Regions from separate parts of the Blastococcus goldschmidtiae genome, predicted to be linked through region 1. Evidence: riboswitches for the same ligand, from Rfam matches in the RefSeq annotation. Region 1 holds a riboswitch; the other holds the start of a gene.
What was found. A riboswitch is a leader RNA that binds a small molecule or an ion and turns the genes downstream of it on or off. The one in region 1 is predicted to bind ZMP and ZTP.

Region 1 (14,188 bases):
TCGGCCTCGGCCTCGGTGTGCACCTCGACCAGCGCCGTCATGCCGAGGGACTCCACGCGCTCCAGCAGGCCGGTGAGCACGTTCTGCTCCAGCGCGGCCACGATCAGCAGGACGACGTCGGCGCCATGGGCCCGGGCCTCGTGCACCTGGTAGCTGCTGACGATGAAGTCCTTGCACAGCACCGGGACGTCGACCACGGCGCGGACCGCGTCCAGGTCGGTCTGCGAGCCGCCGAAGCGTCGTCGCTCGGTGAGGACGGAGATGACCCGCGCGCCGCCGGCGGCGTACTGCTGGGCCAGCTGGGCCGGGTCGGGGATGTCGGCGAGCTCGCCCTTCGAGGGGCTGCGCCGCTTGACCTCGGCGATGACGCCGACGCCGGGGGCGCGCAGCACGGCCAGGGCGTCCAGCGCCGGGCGGGCGTCACGGGCGGCGGCCTTGACCTCCGCGAGCGGCGTGACCGCCTCGCGGGCGGCGAGGTCCTCGCGGACGCCGATGACGATCTCGTCGAGAACGCTCACCGGATCGTCCCTGCCGGCGCCGATGCACGCCTGCTGCTCGTCTCCACTGCCTGTCGCACGTCGTCCCCTCACCAGCCGGATCGGTGTGGCCACTCTAGAGCCGACGCCGGGTGCGCCCGGCCAGGGGGCGGTCGGGGCGGGTCCGCCCGTTTCCGCTATACGTCGCGTGGATCGGTGGGGTCCTCGCCCCGGTCCAGCGCCTTCCACGCGTCCACGGCGCGGTCCTCGTCGGTCCGCGGGCGGGCTGCCGCGCCCGCCTGCGCGGGCGCCGTCCCGCTCTCGTCCCGCTCGTAGCGGCGGCCCATCCCCGGCCAGGTCCGGCCCCGCAGCACCGTGACCACGCCGGTGGCGACGGCGACGAGGCCGGCCAGCACGGCGAGCAGCGGCCAGGTCGCGGACACGTCGGCCGCGATGCCGTCCACCGTCGCCCCGCTCAGCCCGGGCAGGTCGGTGGCGGCGTCGTCGAGGCCACCGGTCAGTGCGCGCAGCCCGGACCAGGCCACCGCTCCCCCGGCCGCCGCCGCGAGGAGACCCACGCCCACGCGCCCCGCGCCCCGCACGGCCAGCAGCGCGACCGCCGCGGCCAGCAGCACCAGGCCCGCGGCCGGGACGAGGGGGGCGGCGTCGGCGCCGGACAGGCCGGCCGAGACCGGCGGCAGCGGTGCCCGGCGCTCCGCGGTCACGGTCGCCCAGGCCTGGCCGCCCGCGATGAGCGCCAGCGTGCCGGCCAGCACCGCACCCAGGACCGCGGCGGTGAGCTCCCTGCGGCCCTGTCCGCTCACGGCGCCCGACGGTCCGCTCCCGCGGGACGCTCCGCTCACGGGAGCTCCTGGAGCCCTTCGGCCCGGGTGATCGCCGACAGCACCGCCCGTGCCTTGTGCCGGGTCTCGGCCTCCTCGGTGGCGGCGTCGCTGTCGGCGACGATCCCGGCGCCGGCCTGCACGTAGGCGCGGCCGTCGTGCAGCACGGCGGTGCGGATGGCGATGGCCATGTCCATGTCGCCGCTGGCGTCGACGTAGCCGACGGTGCCGGCGTAGAGCGCGCGCCGGGTCGGCTCGAGCGACTCGATGATCTCCATCGCCCGGGGCTTCGGGGCGCCGGAGACGGTGCCGGCGGGGAACGTGGCGTCGAAGACATCCAGGGCGTCGTGCTCGGGCGCGACCTCGCCGGCGACGGTCGAGACCAGGTGCATCACGTGGCTGTAGTGCTCCACGCGCATGAAGTCGGGCACCTCGACCGACCCGGGGACGCAGACCCGGCCCAGGTCGTTGCGGGCCAGGTCGACCAGCATGACGTGCTCGGCACGCTCCTTGGGGTCGGCCAGCAGCCCCTCGGCCAGCCGGACGTCCTCCTCCGGGGTGGCGCCGCGCGGACGGGTGCCGGCCGGCGGGTGCACCACGGCCGAGGACCCGGTGACGGTGACCAGCGCTTCCGGGGAGGAGCCGACGACGTCGAAGGGAGACTCCCGGCCCTCGAAGCGCAGCAGGTACATGTACGGGGAGGGGTTCGTGGCCCGCAGGACCCGGTAGAGGTCCAGGGCGTCGGCCGTCGTCGCCGTCTCGAAGCGCTGGGCGAGCACCACCTGGAAGGCGTCCCCGGCCCGGATGTGCTCGCGCACCCGCTCCACGCCCGCCTCGTACACGCCCGGCGCCATGTTGCTGGCCACCTCGGGGACCTGTGCCTCCCCCAGCACCGCCACCCCGGGCGGGACGGCGCGGGTGAGGTCGGCGGCCATCGCGTCGAGCCGGGCCACCGCGTCGTCGTAGAGGGCCTCGCCGCTCCGACCTCCCCCGCCCTCACCACCCCCGCAGACCGCGTTGGCGATGAGCAGGACCGTGCCGTCGGCGTGGTCGAGCACGGCGAGGTCGGTCACCAGCATCATCGCCAGCTCCGGCATGCCGATGTCGTCGCTGCTCGTCTCGGGCAGCCGCTCCAGCCGCCGGACGACGTCGTAGCCGAGGTAGCCGACCAGGCCCCCGGTCAGCGGCGGCAGCCCGGGCGTGCGCGGCGACCGCAGCCGGCGGGCCAGCGTGCGGACGGCGGCCAGCGGATCGGTGGGCAGTCCGTCGGTGACCCCGGGGATGTCCTCCCCCAGCCACTGCGTGACGCCGTCGCGCTCGGTGAGGACGCCGGCGCTGCGCGCGCCCACGAAGCTGTAGCGGGCCCAGCGCTTCCCCTGCTCGGCCGACTCCAGCAGCACCGTGCCCGGGCGGTTGCCGGCCAGCTTGCGGTAGATGCCGACGGCGGTCTCGCTGTCGGCGAGCAGCTTGCGGACGACGGGGACCATGGGCCGGTCCAGGGTGAAATCCTCGCGGGCCGGCGTCGCGATGCCGAACCTCATGCGCCGGCCGTCCCGTCTCCGGGGACCGACGGCAGCTCCCGGAAGAAGCAGCTGCGTGCGCCGGTGTGGCAGGCGGGCCCCTCCTGGTCGACGAGCACGAGCAGCGCGTCGCCGTCGCAGTCCACCCGGACCTCGCGGACCCACTGACGGTTGCCGGAGGTCTCCCCCTTGACCCAGTACTCCTGCCGGCTGCGGGACCAGTAGGTCGCCCGGCCGGTGCTCAGCGTGCGCCGCAGGGCCTCGTCGTCCATGTAGGCGACCATGAGCACCTCGAGGGAGTCGTGCTGCTGGACCACCGCGGCCACCAGGCCGTCGGGGTCGCGGCGCAGCAGGGCGGCGACCTCGGGGTCGAGAGCGGGCTCGGACGGGACGACGGGCATGCCCGCCAGTCTGCCGTGTCCCTGCGTCAGGCCGATGGGGTGGCGGTGAACCAGCGCCGCGCCGCCCCGCTGAGCAGCAGGCCGAGGGAGACCACCGGTCCGACCACGAAGAACAGCGAGAACGCCGCGAGCGAGCCCTCGGCCTCGGCACCCGGCAGGTTCCCGAGGAGATCGAGCAGCCGGCCGGCCCAGTACAGCGCGAGCACGATCTGGACCACGTGCGCGGCGCCCAGCAGGCGGTGGGCGGCCGGCGTGCGGCGGTTGAGGGCGGCGATCCCGCCGACGACGAGGAGGACGACCGACACCAGCTGGACGACGGCGAGGATCGTCCCCTCGGTGGCCAGCTGACGCGCCGTCTCGGACGTGTAGACGTCGGGCCGTCCGCTGGACGCGATGTCGGCGATCGAGGCGAAGAACCAGACGTAGAGCGAGGCGATGAGCACGACGACGGCCTGCACGAAGGCCAGCACGGACGCGGTGATCACCTGGGCGGGGGTGCGCTGCGGCCGGCCCCACGGCTGCCCGTACGGCGGCTGACCCCACTGCGGCTGCCCCCAGGCCGGCTGGCCCCACGGCTGCGGCGCGCCGTAGGGCGGAGCCCAGCCGGGCGGCTGGCCGTACGGAGGCTGCTGGCCGTGAGGGGGCTGCTGCCCGTACGGGGGCTGCTGCCCGTACGCGGGCTGCTGCGGTGCGGTCTGCGGCGGAGCCGGCTTGGTCGGGTCCGACCAGGGATCGCTCACAGTTCCGCCGCCACGGCCCGGCCCGCGGTGCGACCGGAGAACAGGCAGCCGCCGAGGAAAGTGCCCTCCAGCGACCGGTAGCCGTGCATGCCACCGCCTCCGAAGCCGGCGACCTCACCCGCGGCGTACAGCCCGGGGAACACCTCGCCGCCGGGCCGCAGCACCCGGCCGGAGAGGTCGGTCTCCAGGCCGCCGAGCGTCTTGCGCGTGATGATGTTGAGCCGCACGGCGATCAGCGGTCCGGCCTCGGGGTCGAGGATGCGGTGCGGCTGCGCCACCCGGATGAGCTTGTCGCCCAGGTAGTTGCGCGCACCGCGGATCGCGGTGATCTGCAGGTCCTTGGTGAACGGGTGGGCGATCTCCCGGTCGCGGGCGACGATCTCGCGCTCGAGGTCGGCGGGGTCGATCGCCGGTGTGCCCCCGGTGATCCGGTTCATGCCGGCGACGAGCTCGGGCAGCGTGCCGGCGACGACGAAGTCCTCGCCCTTGTCCAGGAACGCCTGCACCGGCGCCGAGACCCCGGCTCGTGCCCGGTTGACGAGCAGCCGCACGTCCTTGCCGGTGAGGTCGGGGTTCTGCTCGGATCCCGACAGCGCGAACTCCTTCTCCACGATCTTCTTCGTGGTGACGAACCAGGTGTGCTCGTGCCCCGTCGTGCCGATGTGGGCAAGCGTGCCCAGGGTGTCGAAACCGGGGAACAGCGGCACCGGCAGCCGCCGGCCGAGCGCGTCGAACCACATCGAGGACGGCCCGGGCAGGATCCGGATCCCGTGCTTGTCCCACACCGGCGAGTGGTTGGCGATGCCCTCGGTGTAGTGCCACATGCGGTCGTTGTTGACCACGCTGGCGCCGGCACCGGCGGTGGCCTCGAGCATCTGGCCGTCGACGTGCGCGGGCACGCCGGAGAGCAGCCGCTTCGGCGCCGGCCCGAGGCGAGCGGGCCAGTTGCGCCGCACCAGCTCGTGGTTGCCCCCGATGCCACCGGAGGTGACGACGACGGCCTGGGCGGAGATCTCGAACTCCCCGACCTCCGTGCGCGAGCTGGCCTCGCCGCGGGCGACGTCGCTGGGCTCCAGGACGGCACCGCGCACGCCGGTCACCGCGCCGTCGGTCACGACCAGTTCGGCCACCCGGTGCCGGAAGCGCAGCTCGACGGTGCCCGCCTCCACGGCGGCGCGCACCCGGCGGATGAAGGGGTCGACGACGCCGGGCCCGGTGCCCCAGACGATGTGGAACCGCGGCACGGAGTTGCCGTGCCCGGTGGCCGTGTAGCCGCCCCGCTCGGCCCAGCCGACGACCGGGAAGAAGCCGATGCCCTGCTCCTTGAGCCAGGCGCGCTTCTCGCCCGCGGCGAACTGCAGGTAGGCCTCGGCCCACTGGCGCGGCCAGTGGTCCTCGGTGCGGTCGAAGCCGGCGGTGCCGAACCAGTCCTGCCGGGCGAGCTCCAGCGAGTCGTGCACGCGGAGCCGGCGCTGCTCGGGCGAGTCGACGAGGAAGAGGCCGCCGAAGGACCAGTGCGCCTGGCCGCCGAGGCTCGCCTCGGGCTCCTGGTCGACCAGTACGACCCGCTTGCCGGCGTCGGCCAGCTCGGCGGTGGCCACCAGCCCAGCGAGCCCCGCGCCCACGACGACGACGTCTGCCTCGGTGCTGCCGTTCGCGATGTCCACGGACCCGACGCTAGCGGGCCGCGCCCCTCTCGTGCCGCCGGACGCCGCACGACCCACCCGCCAGGGTCGGGCGGAACGATGGTGCCGCGGGGCTAACGTGCGTCGATGACCGACGACGGACTCGCGCCGCTCCTGTCCGAGCAGGTCGCGTACTACCGCGCCGGAGCGGGCGAGTACTCCAACGGCGTCCTCGACCTGCCGGGCGCTGCACAGCTCGAGGCGGCGCTCACCGCCTTCGCGCCGACCGGAGACGTCCTCGAACTGGCGTGCGGGCCGGCGACCTGGACGCGGCGTCTGCTGGAGCAGGCGGCGAGCGTGACAGCGGTCGATTCCGCGCCGGAGATGCTGGCCCTCGCCCGGGAGCGGGTTCCCGACGACCGCGTGCGCTTCCTGCAGGTCGATCTGTTCGACTGGCGTCCCGACCGACGCTATGACGTCGTCTTCTTCGGCTTCTGGCTCTCGCATGTCCCGCTCGAGCGCTTCGACGCCTTCTGGCAGCTCGTCGACGACTCCCTGGCCACCGGCGGTCGCGTCTTCTTCGCCGATGACGCCTACCGCAGACCCGACGAGCTCATCGAGGGCGCCGCGTCGTCGACCATCGGCCGACGGGTCGGCGACGGCACCGCGTACCGCCTGGTCAAGGTTGCCCACACCCCGGTCCAGCTCGAGGAGCGCCTGGCTCGGCTCGGCTGGGACATCCGCGTGGTCCCGACGGCAGGCCCCTTCTACTGGGGCGCCGGCGGGCGAGCATGACCCTCCGGTGGAACGGCCGTCCCGCGGTCAAGGCAGGGGTCTAGGGTCGGGCTGGGCCGTGACTGGCGCTCGAGGTGGGGCACCACCGGGGAGCGGCCCCGACGATCGCCGCGCGCCTGGGCTCCATCCGATGAGGAGAGCCCATGGACGACACGCCGAGCACGACCGCCCGCATGCTACCGGGCAAGCCCGTCGCCGATGCGGTCTTCGAGCAGATCACCGCCGACGTCGCGCGCTTGCGTGCCGGCGGAGTGACGCCGAGCCTGGCGACAGTGCTGGTCGGAGACGACGACGCCAGCGCCGGCTACATCCGCATCAAGCAGCGCACCGCGGCATCCCTCGGCTTCGCATCGCCGCACGTCCACCTCTCCGCGGATGCCGGCCAGGACGACCTGCACCGGGTGATCGACGGACTCAACGCCGACCCGGCCGTGCACGCCGTGCTGATCCAGCACCCGGTCCCGTCGCACCTCGACTACGACGCCGCGCTCGCCGAGGTGGACCCGGACAAGGACGTCGACGGCATGCACCCGCTCAACCTCGGCAGGCTCGCCCTCGACCGGCCCGGGCCCCGGCCGTGCACGCCGGCGGGCATCGAGGCTCTCCTGGCCCACTACGACATCCCGGTCGCGGGCAGGGAGGTCGTCGTCCTCGGCCGGGGCGCGACGCTCGGTCGACCGCTGGCGATGCTGCTGGCGCAGAAGCGCCCCACCGCGAACGCGGCGGTCACCGTCGTGCACACCGGTGTCCCGGACTGGGCCCGGTACACCCGGCGCGCCGACGTGCTCATCGCGGCCGCCGGGTCGCCCGGCATCGTCCAGCCGCAGCACGTCAAGCCGGGCGCCGTCGTCATCGGAGGCGGGGTGCGCTACTCCGGCCGGCGACTGCTGCCCGACGTCGACGAACGATGTGCCGACGTCGCCTCGGCGATCACCCCGCGTGTGGGAGGTGTCGGCCCCACCACCGTCGCGATGCTGTTCCGCAACGCCGTCCACGCGGCCGAGGTGGCATCCGCCTAGCGGACGCCGACAGGTCCGAGCAGGACGCACAGCTGGCGGGAGCGATGCGCACGCTCCCGGGCGGTCGCACGCTGTCCCTCGGGGATCCCTGCTGCCTGGCACTGACCGTCCGCAGCGTCCCACCCGAGGTGCTGACCGCCGACCGCGCCGACCAGTCGCGCTGGGGAACCTGAGCAGTGAACCCGAGGGACCCAGAACCAGGATGATTCTGGGTCCCTCGGATTCAACGGTGCGGTGCGCCCGGCCGTCGTTCGCCGGTCGGTTCAGGCGCGGTGCTACGCGGCGACCCAGCCGCGCACCGGGGAACGAGCCGGGTGACCGGGGCCCGCCCGCCGGCTCGGTCAGCCGGCGGCGGAGGTGTCGATCACGGCCACCGTGCCGTCATCGAAGTTCGTGACGAGCGCCTGCCGTCCGTCCGGCAGCAGAGCGACGCTCGTCGGGCTGACACCGGTGGGGATGCGGGCGGTGACCGCACCGGTGGCGGCGTCCACGACGGAGACCGTGCCGTCCTCCACGTTCGCGGTGTAGAAGTGCCGGCCGTCAGGGGCATAGGCGACGTCCTGCGGTCCGGCTCCTACGCCCGGCACGGTCTGGACCACCCGGTTGGTCGCCGTGTCGATGATGGAGACGTCGTCGCTGATGTAGTTGACCACCGCGACGCGGGCGCCGTCGGGTGACAGGGCGACGCTGTGCGGACCCTGGCCCACCGGGATCGTCGACAGCACCGCGTTGCTGCGGAGGTCGATCACCGTCACGACGTCGGAGAAGTGGTTGGTGACGTAGCCGACCCGGTCGTCCTCCGACATCGTGATCCAGTGCGGGCTGGGCGCGGTCGTGATGCGCGTGACCAGTTGGCCGGTCGCGGTGTCGAGCACGTCGAGGTGGTTCTCGTCGTAGAAGGGCAGGTAGAGGAGACTCCCGTCGGCCGTCGTCGACGCCGCGTACGGACCCCGTCCCACCGGCACGGCCCAGAGCACGCTGTCCGTCCGCACGTCGAAGGCCACGACGTGGTTCTCCGTGAGGGTGGTGCCGTAACCGGTGGACTCGCTCTTGTAGACCGAGACGTAGACCCGCGAACCGTCGGGCGAGAGCGTCACCATCTGCGGCGGACCCTGCGGGATCGGAATGGTGGTGGTGGGCTTGCCCGCAGCCGTGTCGAAGCGGATGACGGCGCGGGCGGCCGGGTCGGCGATGTAGGCGTACGTGCCGTCGGGGGCGACGGCGACGTGGTGCGGCGCCTGCCCGACGGCGACCACCGTGCCGACTGCGGGGCTGGGCCCGCTCGCCGCCGGCGCCGGGGTGCCCGTCGGCGTCGTGTTCCCGTGCTCGTGGGCCTCGTCCCGCCGATCACCCGAGGAGGAACCGGTCTCCCCGCCACCGTCGGAGCCCGTGTCCTCGGAGGTCGTGTCCGCTGAGATCGTGTCCGCTGAGGTCGCCTCCGTGGAGGTCGCTTCCGTGGCGTCCCGCGACACCATCGCGAAGACCGCCGAACCGGCGAGCGCCGCGAGAAAGAGCACGGGGAGCAGGAGCCGACGCCAACTCCGCCGCTGCCGGTGCTTGCCGTGTGCGGTCGCGTGGCCGTGGTCCATGGACGATCTCCCCCGAACGCTCGTGGACCGGGTCGTCGACTGCACGACACGGGTGGGCAGGGCAGTGGTGTGGGACCGCCCCGGCGAGTCCGATGACCCGGGGTGTCGAGGCGTGGTCGAACTCGTCCCGCATCCCCGCCACCGAGCCGATGCCCCGGTTCTGCGCCACTCACGCATCGCCTGGGCATGTCGTCGAGAAGTGCCAGCTGACGAGGACGCCGGCCCGCCGACCACCCACCGATCGGACGTGGACGTCGTGCCCCGGTCCTCACCAGGCCACCGGCGCCGTCGTCCCAGGAGACCGACTACCAGGAAGCCGGCTCCTAGTCGGTGCAGCGCGTGTGGACCGGCCGGACGCGCCAGGTAGCGCTCGTGGCGGAAGCCGAGCTCCCGCCTGACTGCGAACGAGCCCGTGTTGGACAGCAGGGTGAACGCGACGACCTCACGCAGACCGATGACGTCTCGGGCGAGATCGAGAACTCCGGCTGACCCTTCGGTCGCATGACCCGCCCCCAGAATTCAGGGAACACGGCATGACCCAGCTCGACCTCCGGCCTTCCGTCGATCTCGCAGTGCGCCAGCTTCACCGTGCCGACGGGGCGCTCGCCCTCGTGCCGACGCGACGTCGGCGCACCGCTCGTTGCCGTCTGGGCAGCTGAGAGGTCATCGAGCTGAGCGACCTGAGCAGTGAACCCGAGAGGCCCAGGACCAGGACTGCGCCGGGCCGCTCGGGTGCAACGGTGCAGCGCCCGGTCGTCGTTCGCCGGCCGGCTCAGCCCAGGCGCCTCGCGGCGACCCAGGCGCGCACCGACGGGAGCGACGCCAGCACCGCCGTGGCCGCGGGGAACAGCCCGGTGGAGATCCCCAGGCCCAGCGCGTCCTCGGCCCAGCCGCCGAACAGCGTGCCCCCGATGATCAGCACCCCGAGCACCCCGCCCGAGACGGCGACCACGCGCCACGACCGGCCCAGCAGGAGCAGCACCGCGCCGACCAGCAGCCCGAGCGTCAGCGCCAGGGGCACCACCAGCAGCAGCCACTCGAGCCCGGACAGCCGCCCGCCGGAGAAGCCGACCACCACGAGGACGAAGAAGCCGGGCACCAGCCCGCTGAACACGGCCAGCGGCGCCGCGATCAGCCCGGGCACGGGCGGCAGCCGCGATGCGGCGCGGTCGGGCATCGGGAGGGACACGCGGCGCAGCCTAGGGGCGGGAGCGGTCAGGCCACGCGTTCCGGCTCGCCGGCCGACGACCGGCGCCACGAGGCGTGCAGCCGCGCGTAGGTGCCCTCGACCCCGACCAGCTCGGCGTGGCTGCCGCGCTGCACCACGTGGCCGGCGTCGACCACGAGCACCTCGTCGGCCCGCTCCGCGGTGGACAGCCGGTGCGCGATGGTCAGCGTCGTCCGCCCCGCGGTGAGGGTGTCCAGGGCCCGGGTGAGTCGCTGCTCGGTGGCCGGGTCGACGGCGCTGGTGGCCTCGTCGAGCACCAGCAGGTCGGGGTCGGCGACGTAGGCGCGGGCGACGGCGACCAGCTGGCGCTCGCCCGCGGACAGCGACTCACCGCGCTGCCCGACCTCGCTGGCCACACCGGCGGGCAGGCCGGTGACCCAGTCGGAGAGCCCCAGGTCGTCGAATGCCTTGGCGACGTCGGCATCGCTGATGCCCGGCCGGCCGTAGCGCACGTTGTCCGCGACCGTGGCGTCGAAGAGGAAGCCGTCCTGCGGCACCATCACGACCCGCTCGCGCAGTGAGGCGAAGGCGACGTCCCGCAGGGGCGCCCAGCCTGCGGCGTCGGAGCCCAGCAGCACCCGGCCCTCGACCGGGTCCATGAGCCGGGTGACCAGCTTGGCGAAGGTCGTCTTGCCCGACCCCGTCTCGCCGACGATAGCCACCCGGCGGCGGGGCGCGATGGTGAGGTCGACGTCGTCGAGAGCCTTCCGCGCGCCGGGCGCGTACCGGAAGGTGACGTGGTCGAACCGGACGCCCAGCACGCCGTCGGGCAGGTGCAGGGTGCTCTCCGGCGCGGCCGTCGCCGGATCGCGCACGTCGGGCTCGGTGTCGAGGATGTCGAGCACGCGCCGGAAGCCGGCCAGCGCGTTCTGCGCCTCGTTGATCACCTCGCTGGCGGTCTGGACTGGCGCCACGAAGAGCGTGACCAGGAAGAGGAAGGCGACCAGCGTGCCGGCCGTGATGTCGCCGGCCAGGCCCAGGTACACGCCCGCGACGACCAGCGCGGCATTGGCGAGGGCGGCGGCGAACTCACCGCTGACGAAGACCCCCACGGCCACCCGCTGCGCGTCGACCGCCGCCCGGTAGTGCCGGTCGATCGCCGCGTCGATGCGCTCCGCGGTGCGCTCCCGCACGCCGTAGGCGCGCACGGTCGACGCGCCGACGACGGACTCGGAGACGGCGGCGAGCAGGTCGCCGATCCGCTCGCGGACCCGGCCGTAGACGACGGCCAGCTTGGCGGCGAACCAGCGGACCGCGATGCCCAGCGGCACGAAGCAGACCAGGACGACGAGCGTCAGCTGCCACGAGTAGACGAACATCACCACCGTGGCCACGAGGAGCTGGCCGAAGCTGATCAGGCCGAGCACACCGCCCCACTGCATGAACTGCGACAGCTGGTCGACGTCGCTCGTCACCCGCGACACCAGCCCGCCGCGCTTGTCGGCCTGCTGGTGCACCGCGGACAGGTCGTGCACGTGGCGGAAGGCCCGCACCCGCAGGCCGGCCAACGCGGTTTCGGTGGTGCGGAACAGCCGCAGGTTCATCCGGTAGACCGCCACGGCCGTGAGCACGACGATCACCGCGGACGCGAGCACGACCCAGGTGACGAAGTCCAGATCGGGCCCACCCGCCGCGCCGATCCCACGGTCGAGGACCTGCTGGACGGCGATGGGGACGACGACCCGGCCGGCGGTGGCGAGCACCGCGAGCAGGACGGTCAGTGGTAGCCCGCGCCGGAACTCGGGCATCATCCGCAGGCCCCGGCGCATCGTCTGGATCGCGCCCTCGTGGCGGTCCTCGTCGGGCAGCGTGACGGTCATGCCGGCACCCCCTCGGCCTGGGAGTAGGCGCGCACGAGGTCGGTGTAACCCGGCACCTCGCGGAGCAGGTACCCGTGGCTGCCGCGCGCGACCGCGCGACCGTGCTCGAACCAGACGACCTCGTCGGCGAGTGCAATGGTCGCCTGGCGGTAGGCGACGACCACCACGGTCGCGGGGGCGTCGCTGGCCCGCAACGCATCGAGGATGCGGGCCTCGACGGAGGGGTCGACGGCGCTGGTGGCGTCGTCGAGCACGAGCAGCCGGGGGCGGCGGACGATGGCCCGGGCCAGCGCCAGCCGCTGCCGCTGACCGCCGGACAGGGAGGCGCCGCGCTCGCCCACGTGGGTGTCGAGGCCCTCGGGCAGGACGTTCACGAAATCGTCGGCGGCGGCCACGCGCAGCGCCGCCCAGACGTCCTCGTCGGTGTACGGACCCCCCAGGGTGATGTTGCCGCGCACCGTGTCGTCGAAGAGGAACGCCTGCTGGGCGACGAAGGCGGCGTGGTCGCTCACCTGCCCCTCCCGCAGCCGGCGGATGTCGAGCCCGTCCAGCAGGACCGTCCCGTCGACGGGATCGACGAGCCGGACCAGCAGCCCGGCGAGGGTGGACTTGCCCGAGCCGGTCGGCCCGACCACCGCGACGGTCCCGCCAGCGGGGACGTCGAAGGTCACGTCGCGGACGGCCGGGCGCTCGACGCCGGCGAAGGTGTAGCCGACCCCCTGGAGCCCCAGTGCCGCACCGCCGCCCGCCGTGGCGGCGTCGTCCGGCCCGTACGGCGTCTCGCCGGTCGCCTGGAGGACAGGGGTGATCCGGTCGTAGCCGGCCAGCGCGCGCGGCAGCTCGGCGAGCACCCAGCCGATCGCCCGGATGGGCAGTGCCAGCAGCGTGAACAGGTAGGCGATGGAGATCAGCGCGCCGACGTCGATCGCCCCGTCGGCGACCCGATGGGCCCCGACCAGCAGGACCGCCAGCGTGCCGAGGTTGGGCAGCGACTCGATCAGCGGGTCGAACAGGCCACGGACCCGGCCGACCGCGATGAGCCCGTCGCGCAGCTCTCCGGCGCGGGCGGTGAAGCGCTCGGTCTCCGACTCCTCGCGGCCGAGGGTCTTCACCACCAGCGCCGCGTCGAAGCTCTCGTGGGCGATCTCGCTGACCTCGGCGCGCAGCTGCTGGGCACGCTGCTGGCGCGGGCTCATCACCTGCGAGTACAGCGCGTTGATCACGAAGACCAGGGGGAAGACGACGAGGCCGATCAGCGCGAGCAGCGGATCGGTCACGACCATCGCCCCGCCGGTGATCAGGATGATGACGACCGCGCCCAGCCCGAAGGCCAGCGGCGCGACGAAGAACCAGGCCGCCTCCACGTCGCTGTTGGCGTTGGAGAGCAGCTGACCCGTGGGGTGCTGCTGGTGCCAGGACAGCGGGAGCCGCAGGTACTGCCCGGTCACCTCGCGGCGCATCTGCGCCTGCAGCCGGTACTGCATGATCCCCGACAGCAGCCGGCGCCCGATGATTCCGACGATGCGCAGCAGGGCCACGCCGATGATGGCGGCGACGGCGAGGGCCAGCGCGGCGGTCGGGGCGCTGCCCTCTTCGAAGGACGGCAGGACGACGCGGTCGGTGGTCTCGCCGATCACGTACGCGCTGGCCACCGTCATGACGGCGAACAGGCTGCTCCCCAGCAGGGCGGCGGCGAAGATCTTCGGCTGGAGCGCGATGGCGCGGCCGACGTGCCGGATCCCTCGCCGCACGACGGCATCTCGACGGCGGCGCGGCACGGGTCTCCTCGGGGTGGTTCGGTTCCGGCACTGGGATGTTACGTGGATCGCACCGGGCAACCGAACGGTATTCGGATTATTCCGCGCGCCCGGTGTGGGTAGCGTCGGGCGATGACCTCATCCTCCGCCGCGGGATCGCTGGCCGACCAGGAGCGCCGCGCGCTGGCCGATCTGCTCGCCGAGCTCGGGCCCGACGCCCCGACGTGCTGCGAGGGCTGGACCACCGCCCACCTGGGGGCGCACCTCGCCGTCCGCGACCGCCGGCCCGACGCGATGCCCGGCTACGCGCTGGAGATGGTGCCGGGCCTCGCTCGCCTGGGGAGCTGGGCGCACCGCGTCGAGGACCGGTCCCGTG
Region 2 (14,188 bases), on a different contig from region 1:
CGAGGTCGCCGCCCTGGCCGCCGGCGGCAAGCGGCTGCGCCCCTCCTTCGCCTACTGGGGCTGGCGGGGGGCGCGCGACACCGGTCCGGGCGCCGGTGAGGACGACGCCGCGGTGCTCCGCGCGGTCTCCGCCCTGGAATTCGTGCACGCCAGCGCCCTGGTGCACGACGACGTCATGGACGGCGCCGTCACCCGCCGCGGGCGCCCGGCCACCCACGTCGGCTTCGCCGCGCGGCACGCCGCTGACGGCCTCAACGGCGACGGCGAGCTGTTCGGCACCGGCGCGGCGATCCTCGTCGGCGACCTCGCGCTGGTCTGGTCCGACGAGCTGCTCCGCTGCTCCGGCATCTCGGAGGGCGCGCTGAGCCGGGCACGGGCGGTCTGGGACACGATGCGCACGGAGGTCACCGCGGGGCAGTACCTCGACCTGCTCCGCGCCGCCGGCGGGCTGCCGGGTGCCGAAGGCGCGCTCACCGTCGCGCGCTACAAGAGCGCCGGCTACACCGTGCAGCGGCCACTGCAGCTCGGCGTGGCCATCGCCGGCGCCGGCCCCAGGGTCGTGGAGGCGACCACCGCCATCGGCCTGCCGCTGGGCGAGGCGTTCCAGCTGCGCGACGACGTCCTCGGCGTGTTCGGCGACCCGGCCGTCACGGGCAAGTCCGCCGACGACGACCTCCGCGAGGGCAAGCAGACCCTGCTGATCGCGCTGGCCGAGGAGGCCGCCGATGCGGCCGGCCGCCGGCTGCTCGACGAACTGCTCGGCAACGCCGGGGCGCGCGAGGAGGACTTCCAGGCCCTGCGCGGGCTCATCGAGCGCACCGGCGCCCGCGACCGCGTGGAGGAGCGGATCGCCACGAGCACCGCCCGGGCGCGCCGGGCCATCGCCGACGCCCCCCTGGCCGACGACGCCAAGGCCGCCCTCGACGCACTCGCCGTCGCCGCGACCACGCGCGCCGCCTGACGTGCGGACCGTTCCTGGAGCCACCGACCGCGTCGTCGTGGTCGGTGCCGGCCTGGCCGGCCTGGCGACCGCGCTGCGCCTGCGCGGCGCCGGCCGCGAGGTGACCGTCGTCGAGCGCGGAGCGGGTCCCGGCGGGCGTGCCGGGCGGATCGAGTCCGGCGGCTACGCCCTGGACACCGGACCCTCGGTGTTCACCGCTCCCGAGGTCCTGGCCGACACCCTCGCGGCGGTGGGCGAGAAGCTCGCCGACCGGCTGACGCTCACCCCGCTGGAGACCAGCTACCGGGCCCAGTTCGCCGACGGCAGCTCGCTGGACGTGCACGCCGCGCCGGATGCCTTCGCCGCCGAGGTGGCCCGCGTCTGCGGGCAGGCCGAGGCCGATGCCCTGCGCCGCTACCTCGCCGACCTCGCGGAGCTGTACCGCCTGCAGCTGACCACCTTCATCGACCGCAACCTCGACTCCCCGCTCGACCTGCTGGGCCCCGAGCTGGTCCAGCTCGCCCGTCGCGGGGGCTTCGGCCGGCTGTCCTCGCACGTCGGGAGGTACTTCGCCGACGACCGGCTCCGGCGGCTGTTCAGCTTCCAGGCGCTCTACGCCGGCGTCTCCCCGTTCCGCGCCATCGCCGCCTACGCCGTCATCGCGCAGCTCGACATCGGCGCCGGGGTCTGGCACCCCGAGGGCGGCATCGCGGCGGTGCCCCGGGCGCTGGCCGACGCGGCCGCCGACGCCGGCGTGCAGTTCCGCTACGGGGCGGAGGTCACCGCGCTGCCGACGTCGGGACGACGGGTCAGCGGCGTGCGCCTGGGCGACGGCGAGGTGCTGCCCGCCGACGCCGTCGTCGTCACCGCCGACGAGCCGTGGCGGCTGGTACCCGGCGTGCCGGCTCCGCGCCGCCCCGTCTGGTCGCCGTCGTGCGTGGCGCTGCACGTCGGTGTGCGCAGCGAGCTGCCCGGCCAGGCCCACCACACGATCAGCTTCGGCGCGGCCTGGCGGCAGGTGTTCGACGAGCTGACCCGCGACGGCCGGCCGATGACCGATCCCAGCCTGCTGATCAGCATGCCCTCGGTGACCGACCGCACACTGGCACCCGAGGGCGGTCAGGTGGTCAGCGTCGTGGCGCCCACTCCCAACCTCGACCCGCGCAGCGGCGGCAACCCGCGCCTGGACTGGGCGACGCTGGGCCCGCGCTACCGCGAGGAGCTGCTGGCCACCCTGGACGCCCGCGGCTGGACGGGGATCGCCGACGCGATCGAGGTGGAGCACATGGACACCCCGCTCACCTGGGCCGGGCAGGGCATGGCCGCGGGCACCCCGTTCGCGCTGGCGCACACCTTCGGCCAGACCGGTCCGTTCCGGCCCAGCACGCTCCCCCGCCGCGGTCCGGAGAACGTCGTGCTCGCCGGCTCGTCGGTGCAGCCAGGGGTGGGCGTGCCGATGGTGCTGATCAGCGGCCGGCTGGCCGCCGAGCGGATCACCGGGCCGGTCCCGCGATGAGTCTGCTCCGGCCACCCGGGACCCAGACCGCCCGGCAGCAGCAGCTCGCCGAGGCCTATGCGCACTGCGCCGCGATCGCAGCACGGCACGGCAAGAGCTACCACCTGGCCACCCGGCTGCTGACCCCCGACCGGCGCCCGGCCGTGCACGCGCTGTACGCCGCCGCCCGCACCGCCGATGACCTGGTGGACCTGCCCGGCCCCGACCCCGAGGGCGACCTCGCCGAGTGGTCGCGGGCGGTCCTCGCCGAGCTGGAGGCCGGCTGGTCGGAGGACCCGGTGCGGCTGGCGCTGGTGCACACCTACCGCCGCTACGCCATCCCCGTCGAGCACCTGGTGGACTTCCTCGCCGCGATGAGCAGCGACCTCGACGTCGACGGCTACGCCGACCTGGCCGCCCTCGACCGGTACATGTGGGGCTCCGCCTCGGTGATCGGCCTGCAGGTCCTGCCAGTCCTGGGCACCGCCCCCGGGGTGGCCCGCGAGGAGGCCGCGCCGCACGCCATCGCCCTCGGCGAGGCCTTCCAGCTGACCAACTTCCTGCGCGACGTCGCCGAGGACGTCGACCGCGGGCGGGTGTACCTGCCCGCCGACCTCATGGCCGCGCACGGCGTCACCCGCGAGCAGCTCGCCGAGCGGCGGCACACCCCCGGCTTCGAGGCGCTCATGCGCGAGATGGTGGCGATCACCCGTCGCCGCTACGACGACGCGGCCGGCGGCACCCCGCTGCTGGCGCCGGAGTCGCGCGACTGCGTGCGGGCGGCCACCGCGCTGTACGGCGGGATCCTGGGCGAGATCGAGCGGGCGGGCTACCGGGTGCTCGACGGCCGGGTGTCGGTGTCCAAGCCGCGCCGCCTGGCGGTGTTCGCCCGCCGGTTGACCGCCGCCCAGCTGGCCAGGGTGAGGGTGACCATGGCGAAGCCGAAGAGCAGGTCCTCGACCGGCGCGTAGGCGATCCGCGGCCCCCAGATGGTGCGCTCGTCGTAGACGACGACGTCCAGGCCGGTGAGCACGCCGTTCATGAGCAGCTGGAAGGACACGATGATCGCGTAGGCGGTCCAGAAGACCTTCCGGGTGACCATGCGGGTGCGGTAGACGACCAGGTCCACGACCAGGACGGCCAGGACGGCGACGACCGCCAGGACGCTGTAGCTCATGCGTCGGCCTCCTCGGCGGGATAGCCGGCGTCCCAGCCGGTCACCCGGCGCACCGCCTCCAGCGCCAGCACCGAGCACAGCGGGACGACGACGAAGAACAGCGCCTCCTCCAGGGGGATGCCGCCGGGCAGCCGCACGTCGAGAGTCCGCGTGGCCGAGTAGTCCCAGTGCCCCTGCGCGATCGCGTAGAGCACCCACACGAGGAAGACCGCCAGCTCCGGCACGATCGCCAGCAGGAACCGCCGCCAGCGGGCGTAGACCCGCACCCGCAGCACCAGCTCCAGGGGTGCGGTCACCACCAGGCACCCGACGAGCAGCCCGAGGTAGGTCAGCTGCTCCACGGCACGACCTTCCGCGCCGGGGCCGGCCGCGGATGCACCCGGGTCAGAACGCCAGGGCCTGGGCCCGGCGGGTGACCTCGGTGTGCCGGTCGTCGCGCAGCGCCTGCACCGGCGTCCCGGGGAGCGTGTCGTCCTCGCGGAACAGCCACTCGAAGGCCTGCTCGTCGGTGAAGCCACCGTCCTGGAGGACGGTCAGCAGCCCCGGCAGGTGCTTGAGGATCACGCCGTCCTGGACGAAGGCGGCGGGGATCTTGCCGTTGCCGCTGCCGGGGACGGCCATCAGCTTCCGGTCACGCAGCAGCTGCCGGACCCGGTTCGGCGAGGTGCCCAGGAGCTGGGCGACCTCCGCGGGGGTGAACGTGTCCATAAGGTGCGAGCCTATGGCGCCTCCACGACCCGCTGACAGCCCGGTGCCGGGACAACGACGCCGCGCCGTCGGGGAGCCGACCTCCGAGGCCATGCCCTCCGAAAGCCTGGGCCCCGAGCCGCCCTTCCTCGACCTGGACCGGCTCGAGGACGCCGCGCGCGAGCTGCTGCCCGCGGACGTCTTCGACTACTACGCCGGCGGCGCGGAGACCGAGACGACGCTGCGCGAGGCACCTGACGCCTGGCGGTCGTGGCGGCTGCGCCCGCGCGTCCTGCGCGGGGTCACCTCCGTCCCGCTGGCGACCGAGGTGCTGGGCGCCCCGGTCAGCTCCCCCATCGGCGTCGCGCCGTGGGCCTACCAGGGCATGGCCCATCCCGACGGCGAGCTCGCCACCGCCCGCGGTGCGGCAGCCGCCGGCTCGCTGATGACCCTCTCGACCAGCGCCACGCACACCCTCGAGGAGGTCGCGACGGAGATCCCCGGCTCGCCCCGGTGGTTCCAGCTCTACCGGCTGCACTCGGGCCGGCACACCGACGACCTCGCCCGCCGAGCCGGGGACGCCGGCTACGCGGCGCTCGTGCTCACCGTCGACCTGCCGCTGCTCGGCCGCCGCCACCGCGACCTCCGGCACGACTTCGCCCTGCCGGCCGGCCTGCGGATGGCCAACCACCCGGCCGACGGGGACCGGCCCACGCTGCAGGACCTGGCGACGGCGACGTGGACCTTCGACGACATCGCCCGCTTCGGTGAGCTCTCCGGCCTGCCCGTGGTGGTCAAGGGCGTGCTCCGCGGCGACGACGCCGTCCGGTGCGTGCGGGCGGGCGCCTCGGCCGTCTGGGTGTCGACGCACGGCGGGCGGCAGGTCGACCCGGCCGTCCCCAGCGCGCACGCCCTCCCGGAGGTGGTCGAGGCGGTGGGCGAGGAGGTGGAGGTCTACGCCGACGGCGGCGTACGGACCGGCTCCGACGTGCTCACCGCCCTCGCCCTGGGCGCGCGGGCGGTCTTCGTCGCCCGGCCCACCATCTGGGGGCTGGCCACCGGCGGCGCCGACGGCGTGGCCGGTGTCCTCTCGGGCCTGGCCGAGGAGCTGGCGCACACCATGGCGCTGTGTGGCGTCGACGACGTCCGGTCGGTGCCCCGCGACACCGTCGTCCCCGCGCGATAACCTCGACCCGGGCCGTGACTGGCGCACAGAGGTGGGCAACCACCGGGGAGCGGTCCGCGAGATCCCTGCCGCGCGCCTGGGCGCCCCCTGTTGACGACGCCGGCCAGGAGACCCCCATGACCACCGTGCCTTCCACCCACGCCACCGCCTTCGACGCCGCCACGGCCTCGGACGCCTACCGCAGCGCGCTGTCGGTGATCGGTGCGGTCGAGCCGCGGGTCGCCGCCGCGATCAGCCAGGAGCTCACCGACCAGCGCGAGTCGCTCAAGCTCATCGCCAGCGAGAACTACGCCAGCCCCGCCGTGCTGCTGACCATGGGCAACTGGTTCAGCGACAAGTACGCCGAGGGCACCGTGGGGCACCGCTTCTACGCGGGCTGCCAGAACGTCGACACCGTCGAGTCCCTCGCCGCCGAGCACGCCCGCGAGCTGTTCGGCGCGCCCTACGCCTACGTCCAGCCGCACTCCGGCATCGACGCCAACCTGGTCGCCTTCTGGGCCGTGCTCGCCCAGCGGGTGGAGCTCCCGGCGCTCGAGCAGGCCGGCGTCCGGCACGTCAACGACCTCACCGACGCCGACTGGGCCACCCTGCGCCGCGCCCTGGGCGACCAGCGCATGCTCGGCATGTCCCTGGACGCCGGCGGGCACCTCACCCACGGCTTCCGCCCGAACATCAGCGGCAAGATGTTCGAGCAGTCCTCCTACGGCACCGACCCGGCCACCGAACTGCTCGACTACGACGCCGTCCGCGCCCGGGCCCGGGAGTTCAAGCCGCTGATCATGATGGCGGGCTACTCGGCCTACCCGCGCCGGGTGAACTTCGCGACGATGCGCGAGATCGCCGACGAGGTGGGCGCCACCTTCGTCGTCGACATGGCGCACTTCGCCGGCCTGGTGGCGGGCAAGGTGCTCACCGGCGACTTCGACCCGGTGCCGCACGCCCACGTCGTCACCAGCACCAGCCACAAGTCGCTGCGCGGCCCGCGGGGCGGGTTCGTGCTGGCCCAGCCCGAGTTCGCCGACGCCGTCGACCGCGGCTGCCCCATGGTGCTGGGCGGCCCGCTGCCGCACGTGATGGCCGCCAAGGCCGTCGCCTTCGCCGAGGCCCGTCAGCCCGCGTTCGCCGGCTACGCGCAGGCCGTCGCCGACAACGCGCAGAGCCTGGCCGAGGGGCTCACCGGCCGGGGCGCCCGGCTGGTCACCGGCGGCACCGACAACCACCTCGTGCTGCTCGACGTCACCGCCTTCGGGCTCACCGGGCGGCAGGCCGAGTCCGCGCTGCTGGACGCCGGCATCGTCACCAACCGCAACGCCATCCCGGCCGACCCGAACGGCGCCTGGTACACCTCCGGCGTCCGGCTGGGCACCCCGGCGCTGACCACGCGCGGGTTCGGCGCGGCCGAGTTCGACCGGACGGCGGAGCTGATCGTCGACGTCCTGCGCGGCGCCACCCCCACCGCCACGCGCGACGGCGGCGTCTCCAAGGCGAAGTACGTGCTGACCGACGGCCTCGCCGACCGGACGCGCGCGGCCACCGCCGAGCTGCTCAGCGCCCACCCGCTGTACCCGGGCCTCGACCTGGCCTGAGCCGTTGCCGGGATCGGGGACCCTGATCGTGACGCGTCCTCCCGCACGTCCCGCGGTGCGGGAGGACGCTCGATGATCAGGGTCCCCGATCCCCGCACCCCTCCCCCTGGGGCCGGTGTGACAGGAGATCCCGGCCCACCGGCCGACCTCCCGCGTGTGGGGCCCGGTCGACCGTCGGCGCTCCTACACTCGGTCGGGTGGACACCGTCGTGACCGACCCCGTGGTCGGCCTCGTTCTCGAGGGGCGCTACCGCCTCGAGGAACGGGTGGCCCGCGGCGGCATGTCCACCGTCTACTCGGCCACCGATCTGCGGCTGCACAAGACCGTCGCGGTCAAGGTCATGGCCGAGCACCTGGCCCACGACCCCACCTTCGTCGACCGGTTCACCCGCGAGGCGCGGGCCGCCGCGATGCTCAGCCACCCGAACGTCGTCGGCGTGAGCGACCAGGGCAGCGACCAGGGCCTGGTGTTCCTCGTCATGGAGCTGGTCCGCGGGCGCACGCTGCGCGACCTGCTCACCGCACGCGGCCGGCTGACCGTGGGCGAGGCGTTCGCCGTCCTGGAGCCGGTGCTGTCCGGGCTCACCGCCGCCCACCGGGCGGGCATCGTGCACCGGGACATCAAGCCGGAGAACGTGCTCATCGGCATCGACGGCGTGGTGAAGGTCGCCGACTTCGGGCTGGCGCGCGCCGTCGTCGGCAGCGGGCAGACCAGCCAGACCGGCGGCGTGCTCATCGGCACCGTGGCCTACCTCTCCCCCGAGCAGCTCGAGCGCGGCCGCGCCGATGCGCGCAGCGACATCTACGCCGCCGGCATCGTGCTCTACGAGATGCTCACCGGGCACCCGCCGTACGGCGGTGACACGCCTCTCGCGGTCGCCTACCAGCACGTGCACCACGACGTGCCCGCGCCGTCGGCCGAGGTGCCCGGACTGCCCTGGCTGGTCGACGAGCTGGTCGGCCGCGGCACCCGTCGCGACCCGGCCGGCCGGCCGATCGACGCCGGCGCCTTCCTCGCCGAGCTGCTCGCCGTCCGCAAGGACCTCGGCATCGAGGCGGTCCCGGTGCCCACCGGGCGCAGTACCGCCGGCCCCGGCACGCTCCGCCCCACCAACCGCCCGACCCGCCCGCGCCACCCCAGCGACCCGGGCACCGCCGTCCTCGGTGCCCAGCGCAGCGGCCGCACCAGCACCCTCCCGGGCATGGGCGCCGGCCCGACCACGGACGTCGGCGGACGCCGCCCCGGGGTGGACCGCGCGCGCCCCGGCGTGCCGCAGCACATCCGTCGCCGCCGTGCCCGCTTCGCCGTCGCCCTCGTGCTGCTCCTGGCCGTCACCATCGGCGCCGTCGGCTGGTGGCTGGGCAGCGGCCGGTGGACCGACGTGCCCGACCTGGTCGGCAAGTCCCGCGAAGCGGCCGTGGACCTGCTGCAGGAGGCAGGCCTCGACCCCGAGCCGGTGGTGGAGCAGTTCAGCGAAACCATCCCCGCCGGCACCGTGATCTCCATCGACCCTGCGGCCGGCGGCGAGGCCATCCGGGGCACCGACGTCGAGGTCGTGGTGTCCAAGGGGCAGGAGCGCTACGTCGTCGCGGCGGACCTCGTCAGCCGCCCGGCCGACGAGGTCGAGGCGGAGCTGCAGGAGAGCGTCCCGGTGCAGATCACCCGCACCGAGGTCTTCGACGACGAGGTGGCCGCCGGCCTGGTGACCGGCTTCGACCCGCCCGTGGGCACCCCGCTGCAGCGCGAGCAGGTGCTCACCATGCTGGTCAGCAAGGGGCACGCGCCGGAGGCGGTGCCGGACGTGACCGGCCAGACGCCCGAGCAGGCGACCGCCAACCTGCGGGCACTGGGCTTCGAGGTGTCGCGGGGCGAGGACGGCCGCAGCGCCGAGGTCGACAAGGGCGAGGTCATGGCCGTCACCCCGGCGCCGGGCAGGCAGGCGCCCTACCGGAGCACCGTGACGATCCAGGTCTCGGCCGGTGTCCCGCTGGTGGAGGTGCCCGACGTCGTGGGCATGAGCGAGGCCGAGGCGACCGCTGCACTGCAGGCAGTGGGCCTGCAGGCCGAGTCCACCCGGTTCTTCGGCGACCGCGTCTTCCGGCAGAGCGTGAAGCCCGGCGAGACCGTCGAGCAGGGCACCACGGTCACGATCCTCCTGACCTTCGGATAGGCCGCCCCCACAGTGAGCACCTCCCGGCGCGTGCCCCCGATCGGCGCGCACATCCAGATCAAGGGCGGCCTGGCCAAGGGCGGCCTCCCCTACACCGACGCCGTCGGCGCCGCCGCCGTGCAGGTGTTCGTCGGCAACCCCCGGGGCTGGAAGCTCACCCCGGGCGACCCGGCCCAGGACGCGCTGTTCACGGCCGGGTGCAGCGAGCGCGGGATCCCGTCGTTCATCCACACCCCGTTCCTCGTCAACGTCGGATCGCCCACCGCGGCGACCGTCGAGCAGTCCCTCGCCTCCATCGCGCACAACCTGCGGCGCGGTGCGCAGCTGGGCTGCCAGGGCGTCGTCGTGCACGCCGGCTCCGCCGTCGGGGAGGACCGCTACGAGCAGGCCCTGGGGCAGCTGCGCGAACGGCTGCTGCCGGTGCTCGAGGCGGCGGATCCGGACGGGCCGCGGCTGCTGATCGAGCCGACCGCCGGCGGCGGCAAGGCGCTGGCGGCCACCGTCGAGGAGCTCGGCCCGTACTTCGCCGCGCTCGAGAACCACCCGCTGGTCGGCGTCTGCTTCGACACCTGCCACATCTGGGCGGCCGGGCACGACCTGGTGGCGCCGGGCGGCATGACCGCGACCCTGGACCTGCTGGAGGCCACCGTGGGCCCGGGCCGGCTCGGGCTGGTGCACGCCAACGACTCCCTCGACGGGTGCGGGTCCAAGCGCGACCGGCACACCACGATCGGCGAGGGCTCGATCGGCGTCGCGCCGTTCGCGGAGCTGCTCGCCCACCCCTCGACGGCCGGCGTCCCCGTCGTCGTCGAGACGCCCAGCCTCAAGGACGGCGATCCGTGCGGTGGCCACGCCGCCGACATCAAACTGCTCAACTCCCTCATCCCGGACTGACGCGGGGTCCCCCGGCCCATGATCACTCCGCACTGAGGGCTGTCGCGCGTGCGGATGGGGCAGCCACCTGTGCGTGATGATCTTGCCTGTGGACGGCGCCTGAGTCCCTGGCCGCGGTCGACGATCGTTCTCGACCGTGGCACTTCCCCATGGCGACGTCTTCCGCGGCAGCGACGCCCTCCGGTGCGGCTCCATCACCCGGTCACAGCTGCGCGGATCGCGGTGGCGACGGCTTCGCCAGGATGTCCACTGCGACGCCCGCCTGCACATCACGCACGAGCTCATGACGCGGGCCGTCGCCCTTGCCGCACCGCGGAAGGCCGTGTTCGCCGGTGCAACGGCGGCGTCGTGGTGGAGCATGCGCGGCCCCCTCGCCGGCCCGGACGACCCCGTGGAACTGATCCTCCCGCCCGTGGTGCGGTGGAACCCCGGGCCAGGGGTCGTGGTCCGGCAGGCAGGCCTGTCGCACGACGTGGTGACCGACGGCCGCCTGCGGTACACCGACCGGACCCGGACGGCCCTCGACCTCATCCGCCGTGGCCCGCTGGACGACGCCGTCGTGCTCCTCGACCGCCTCGTCCACCACCGGGTGGCATTCCTCGGCGACGTGCGAGCGGCGGCCACCCGGCTCCCCCGCTGCCGAGGAAGCGCCCAGGCTCGGCAGGTGGCGGGGCTCGCCGATGGCTTGGCCCAGTCGCCTCCGGAGACCCGTCTGCGGTTGCTGATCCACCGGAGCTCGCTGCCGGTGCCCGTTGCCCAGCTCGAGATCCGGCACGACCGGCGCTTCGTGGCACGGGTCGACTTCGCGTTCCCGGAGCAGAAGCTGGCCGTCGAGTACGACGGCGCCTGGCACGGAGAACCGTCACAGCTCAGCAAGGACCGCGCCCGCATGAACCGCTTGATGGCCGCCGGGTGGCGGGTCCTCTTCGTCACCGCCGCGGACATGCGGGACCCCGGAGCGCTCCTCGCCCGGATAGCGGCTGCGCTGACCGCATGATCAGCACGCACACGAGGCTGCCCGCGTCGTCGTTCCGACCACCACCAGCACGTGGTGATCACGCATCAGCGGGTCAGCGGGTCAGCGGTCGAGGAGCTCCGTCAGGACGTCGGCGGCGCGGTCGATGCCCGCGCGGTCGACGTCCAGGTGCGTGACCAGGCGGAGCTTGCGGGCGCTGACCTGCGAGACGAGCACATCCTGGGCCTTGGCCGCCTCGGCGACGACCGGTGCGTTGACGTCGTCCAGCACGACCATGTTGGTCTCCACCGACGCGGGGTCCACGCCCATGCGCTTGCCGAGGAGCTGCGCGTGCTCGTGGTCCTCGTGCAGCCGCGGCAGGTGGTGGTCCAGCGCGTACAGGCACGCCGCGGCCAGCACACCGACCTGGCGCATCCCGCCGCCCAGCCGCTTGCGCCAGAGCCGGCCGGTCGCGATCCGCTCCGCCGAGCCGAGCAGCACCGAGCCGACCGGCGTCCCCAGGCCCTTGGAGAAGCAGACCGATGCGGTGTCGGCCAGCCGGCCGTAGGTCGCCAGGTCGACGCCGGAGGCGACGGAGGCGTTCCAGATGCGCGCGCCGTCCAGGTGCACGGCGACGCCGGCCTGCCGGGACCAGTTCCACAGCGCCTGCAGCTGGTCGAGCGGCTGGACCAGCCCGCCGCCGCGGTTGTGGGTGTTCTCCACCGCGATCGCCGCGGTGGCCGTCAGGTGCCAGTTGTCCCGGGGCCGGACCTGCTCGATGAGCTGAGCGGCGTCCAGCCGACCCCCGTCCGAGACGACGGTGCGCGTCGAGATCCCGAAGATCGCCGCCGCAGCACCCATCTCGTAGGTGACCACGTGCGCGTCGGCGTCGCAGAGCACCTCCTGGCCCGGCTCGCAGACCAGGCGCATGCCGATCTGGTTGCCCATCGTCCCGCTCGGCACGAACAGCGCCGCCTCGGCGCCGAACAGGTCCGCGACGCGCTCCTCGAGCGCGGTCGTCGTCGGGTCCTCGGCGTAGACGTCGTCCCCGACCTCCGCCTCGGCCATGGCCCGCCGCATCCCGGCGGTCGGCTTGGTGACCGTGTCGGAACGGAGGTCGACGACCTCGGCAGGGGGCGGTGGGGTGGGCATCATCAACCCCGCAGCATCTCCGCGACCAGGAACGCCAGCTCCAGCGACTGCCCGGTGTTCAGCCGCGGGTCGCAGGCGGTCTCGTACCGGCTGTTGAGGTCCGCGTCGCTGATCTCCATGGCCCCGCCGAGGCACTCGGTGACGTCCTCGCCGGTCAGCTCCACGTGGATGCCGCCGGGCCAGGTGCCCAGCCCGCGGTGCACGTCGAAGAAGCCGAGCACCTCGTCGACGACGCGGTCGAAGTGGCGGGTCTTGTAGCCGCTGGGCGACTCGTGGGTGTTGCCGTGCATCGGGTCGCACTGCCACACGACCTCGTGCCCGCTGGCGGTGACCTTCTCCACGATGGCCGGCAGCACGTCGCGGATCTTGCCGTTGCCCATCCGGCTGATCAGCGTCAGCCGGCCGGGCACGCCGTCGGGGTCGAGCCGCTCGACGAGCTCGGTCGCCTGCTCCGGCGTCGTCGTCGGACCGATCTTGACCCCGATCGGGTTGGCCAGCTTCGACACGAACTCGATGTGCGCGCCGTCCATCTGCCGGGTGCGCTCCCCCACCCACACGAAGTGGGCGGAGAGCGCGTACGGGCGGCCCTCGTGCATGCGCAGCAGCGCCCGCTCGTAGTCGAGGATCAGCGCTTCGTGGGAGTTGTACAGCTCGACGGCGCGCAGGGCCTCGGAGTCGACGCCGCAGGCCTTCATGAACGCCAGCGCCCGGTCGATCTCGCGGGCGATGACCTCGTACCGCACCCCGGCCGGCGAGCTGGCGACGAAGTCCTGGTTCCAGTTGTGCACGGCGTGCAGGTCGGCCAGGCCGCCCTTGGCGTAGGCGCGGATCATGTTCATCGCCGCCGCGGAGTTCGCGTAGGCCCGCACCAGCCGGTACGGGTCGGGGATGCGCTTCTCCAGCACCGGCTCGAGGTCGTTGACCATGTCGCCGCGGTAGGAGGGCAGCCCGAGCGCGTCGGTGTCCGACGAGCGCGGCTTGGCGTACTGACCGGCCACCCGGCCGACCTTCACCACCGGGACGCTGGCCCCGTAGGTGAGGACGACGGCCATCTGCAGCAGCGTCCGCGTGGTGGCCTGCAGGTGCGGCTCGGTGTTGAGGTCGAAGGTCTCCGCGCAGTCGCCGCCCTGGAGCAGGAACGCCTTGCCGCGGGCCACGTCGGCGAGCTGGGCGCGCAGGGCGTCCACCTCACTCGGCGCGACGATCGGCGGCACGGTCGACAGGGTGCCGAGCACCGCGTCGAGCGCCGGGCGGTCGGGCCACGCCGGCTGCTGGGCGGCGGGCAGCTCCCGCCACCGGTCGAGACCGGGTACCTGCTCGGCGCTGACGGGGGAACTCACGCCTCTGAGGGTACGGCGCTCGCCCGATCCGCCCGAGAGAGACGCCTCACCCGAAGAACACCTCGGCTTCGGCGTAGCGCTCCGGGGGCACGAGCTTGAGCTGGGCGGTGGCCTCGCTCAGCCGCACGCGGACGATGTCGGTGCCCCGCAGCGCCACCATGATCCCCGACTGCCCGTCGTGTGCGGCGTCGATCGCCGCCAGCCCGAAGCGGGTGGCCAGCACGCGGTCGAAGGGCGACGGCGTGCCGCCGCGCTGTACGTGCCCCAGCACGACCGCCCGCGCCTCGCGGCCGGTGCGCTCCTCCAGGACCGCGGCCAGCGCCGCCCCGATCCCGCCGAGGCGGACGTGGCCGAACGCGTCCTTCTCCCCCGCGGCGAGCATCAGGCCGCCGTCCTTCGGGGCCGCCCCCTCGGAGACGACGACGATCGGCGAGAACCCCGACTCGAACCGCGAGACGCAGTGGGCGACGACGGCGTCGACGTCGAAGGGCTTCTCCGGGATGAGGACGACGTTGGCGCCACCGGCCATGCCCGCGTGCAGGGCGATCCAGCCGGCATGCCGCCCCATCACCTCGACCACCAGCGTGCGGTGGTGGCTGTCGCCG

Region 2: it holds a riboswitch for ZMP and ZTP, as region 1 does, so the genes downstream of both, RM425_RS18420 (glycine hydroxymethyltransferase) here and RM425_RS13520 (bifunctional 5,10-methylenetetrahydrofolate dehydrogenase/5,10-methenyltetrahydrofolate cyclohydrolase) in region 1, are expected to answer to the same signal.

The regions. Positions count from the first base shown of each region.
Region 1 is NZ_JAVREI010000009.1:51,655-65,842, reverse strand. It holds gene trpC (indole-3-glycerol phosphate synthase TrpC) at 1-518, opposite strand, end outside; gene RM425_RS13550 (Trp biosynthesis-associated membrane protein) at 674-1,300, opposite strand; gene RM425_RS13545 (anthranilate synthase component I) at 1,336-2,859, opposite strand; gene hisI (phosphoribosyl-AMP cyclohydrolase) at 2,856-3,239, opposite strand; gene RM425_RS13535 (hypothetical protein) at 3,266-3,979, opposite strand; gene RM425_RS13530 (FAD-binding dehydrogenase) at 3,976-5,646, opposite strand; gene RM425_RS13525 (class I SAM-dependent methyltransferase) at 5,752-6,399, shown strand; ZMP/ZTP riboswitch at 6,448-6,528, shown strand; gene RM425_RS13520 (bifunctional 5,10-methylenetetrahydrofolate dehydrogenase/5,10-methenyltetrahydrofolate cyclohydrolase) at 6,543-7,418, shown strand; gene RM425_RS13515 (PIN domain-containing protein) at 7,463-7,591, shown strand; gene RM425_RS13510 (YncE family protein) at 7,760-9,007, opposite strand; gene RM425_RS13505 (hypothetical protein) at 9,780-10,196, opposite strand; gene RM425_RS13500 (ABC transporter ATP-binding protein) at 10,223-12,055, opposite strand; gene RM425_RS13495 (ABC transporter ATP-binding protein) at 12,052-13,806, opposite strand; gene RM425_RS13490 (TIGR03085 family metal-binding protein) at 13,945-14,188, shown strand, end outside.
Region 2 is NZ_JAVREI010000017.1:30,155-44,342, forward strand. It holds gene RM425_RS18385 (polyprenyl synthetase family protein) at 1-961, shown strand, start outside; gene crtI (phytoene desaturase family protein) at 963-2,456, shown strand; gene RM425_RS18395 (phytoene/squalene synthase family protein) at 2,453-3,406, shown strand; partial or broken gene RM425_RS18400 (lycopene cyclase domain-containing protein) at 3,403-3,612, opposite strand; gene RM425_RS18405 (lycopene cyclase domain-containing protein) at 3,609-3,953, opposite strand; gene RM425_RS18410 (Rv2175c family DNA-binding protein) at 3,997-4,320, opposite strand; gene RM425_RS18415 (alpha-hydroxy acid oxidase) at 4,412-5,485, shown strand; ZMP/ZTP riboswitch at 5,490-5,574, shown strand; gene RM425_RS18420 (glycine hydroxymethyltransferase) at 5,602-7,071, shown strand; gene pknB (Stk1 family PASTA domain-containing Ser/Thr kinase) at 7,269-9,242, shown strand; gene RM425_RS18430 (deoxyribonuclease IV) at 9,255-10,136, shown strand; gene RM425_RS18435 (endonuclease domain-containing protein) at 10,273-11,133, shown strand; gene RM425_RS18440 (threonine aldolase family protein) at 11,215-12,246, opposite strand; gene RM425_RS18445 (class II 3-deoxy-7-phosphoheptulonate synthase) at 12,246-13,583, opposite strand; gene RM425_RS18450 (6-phosphofructokinase) at 13,630-14,188, opposite strand, start outside.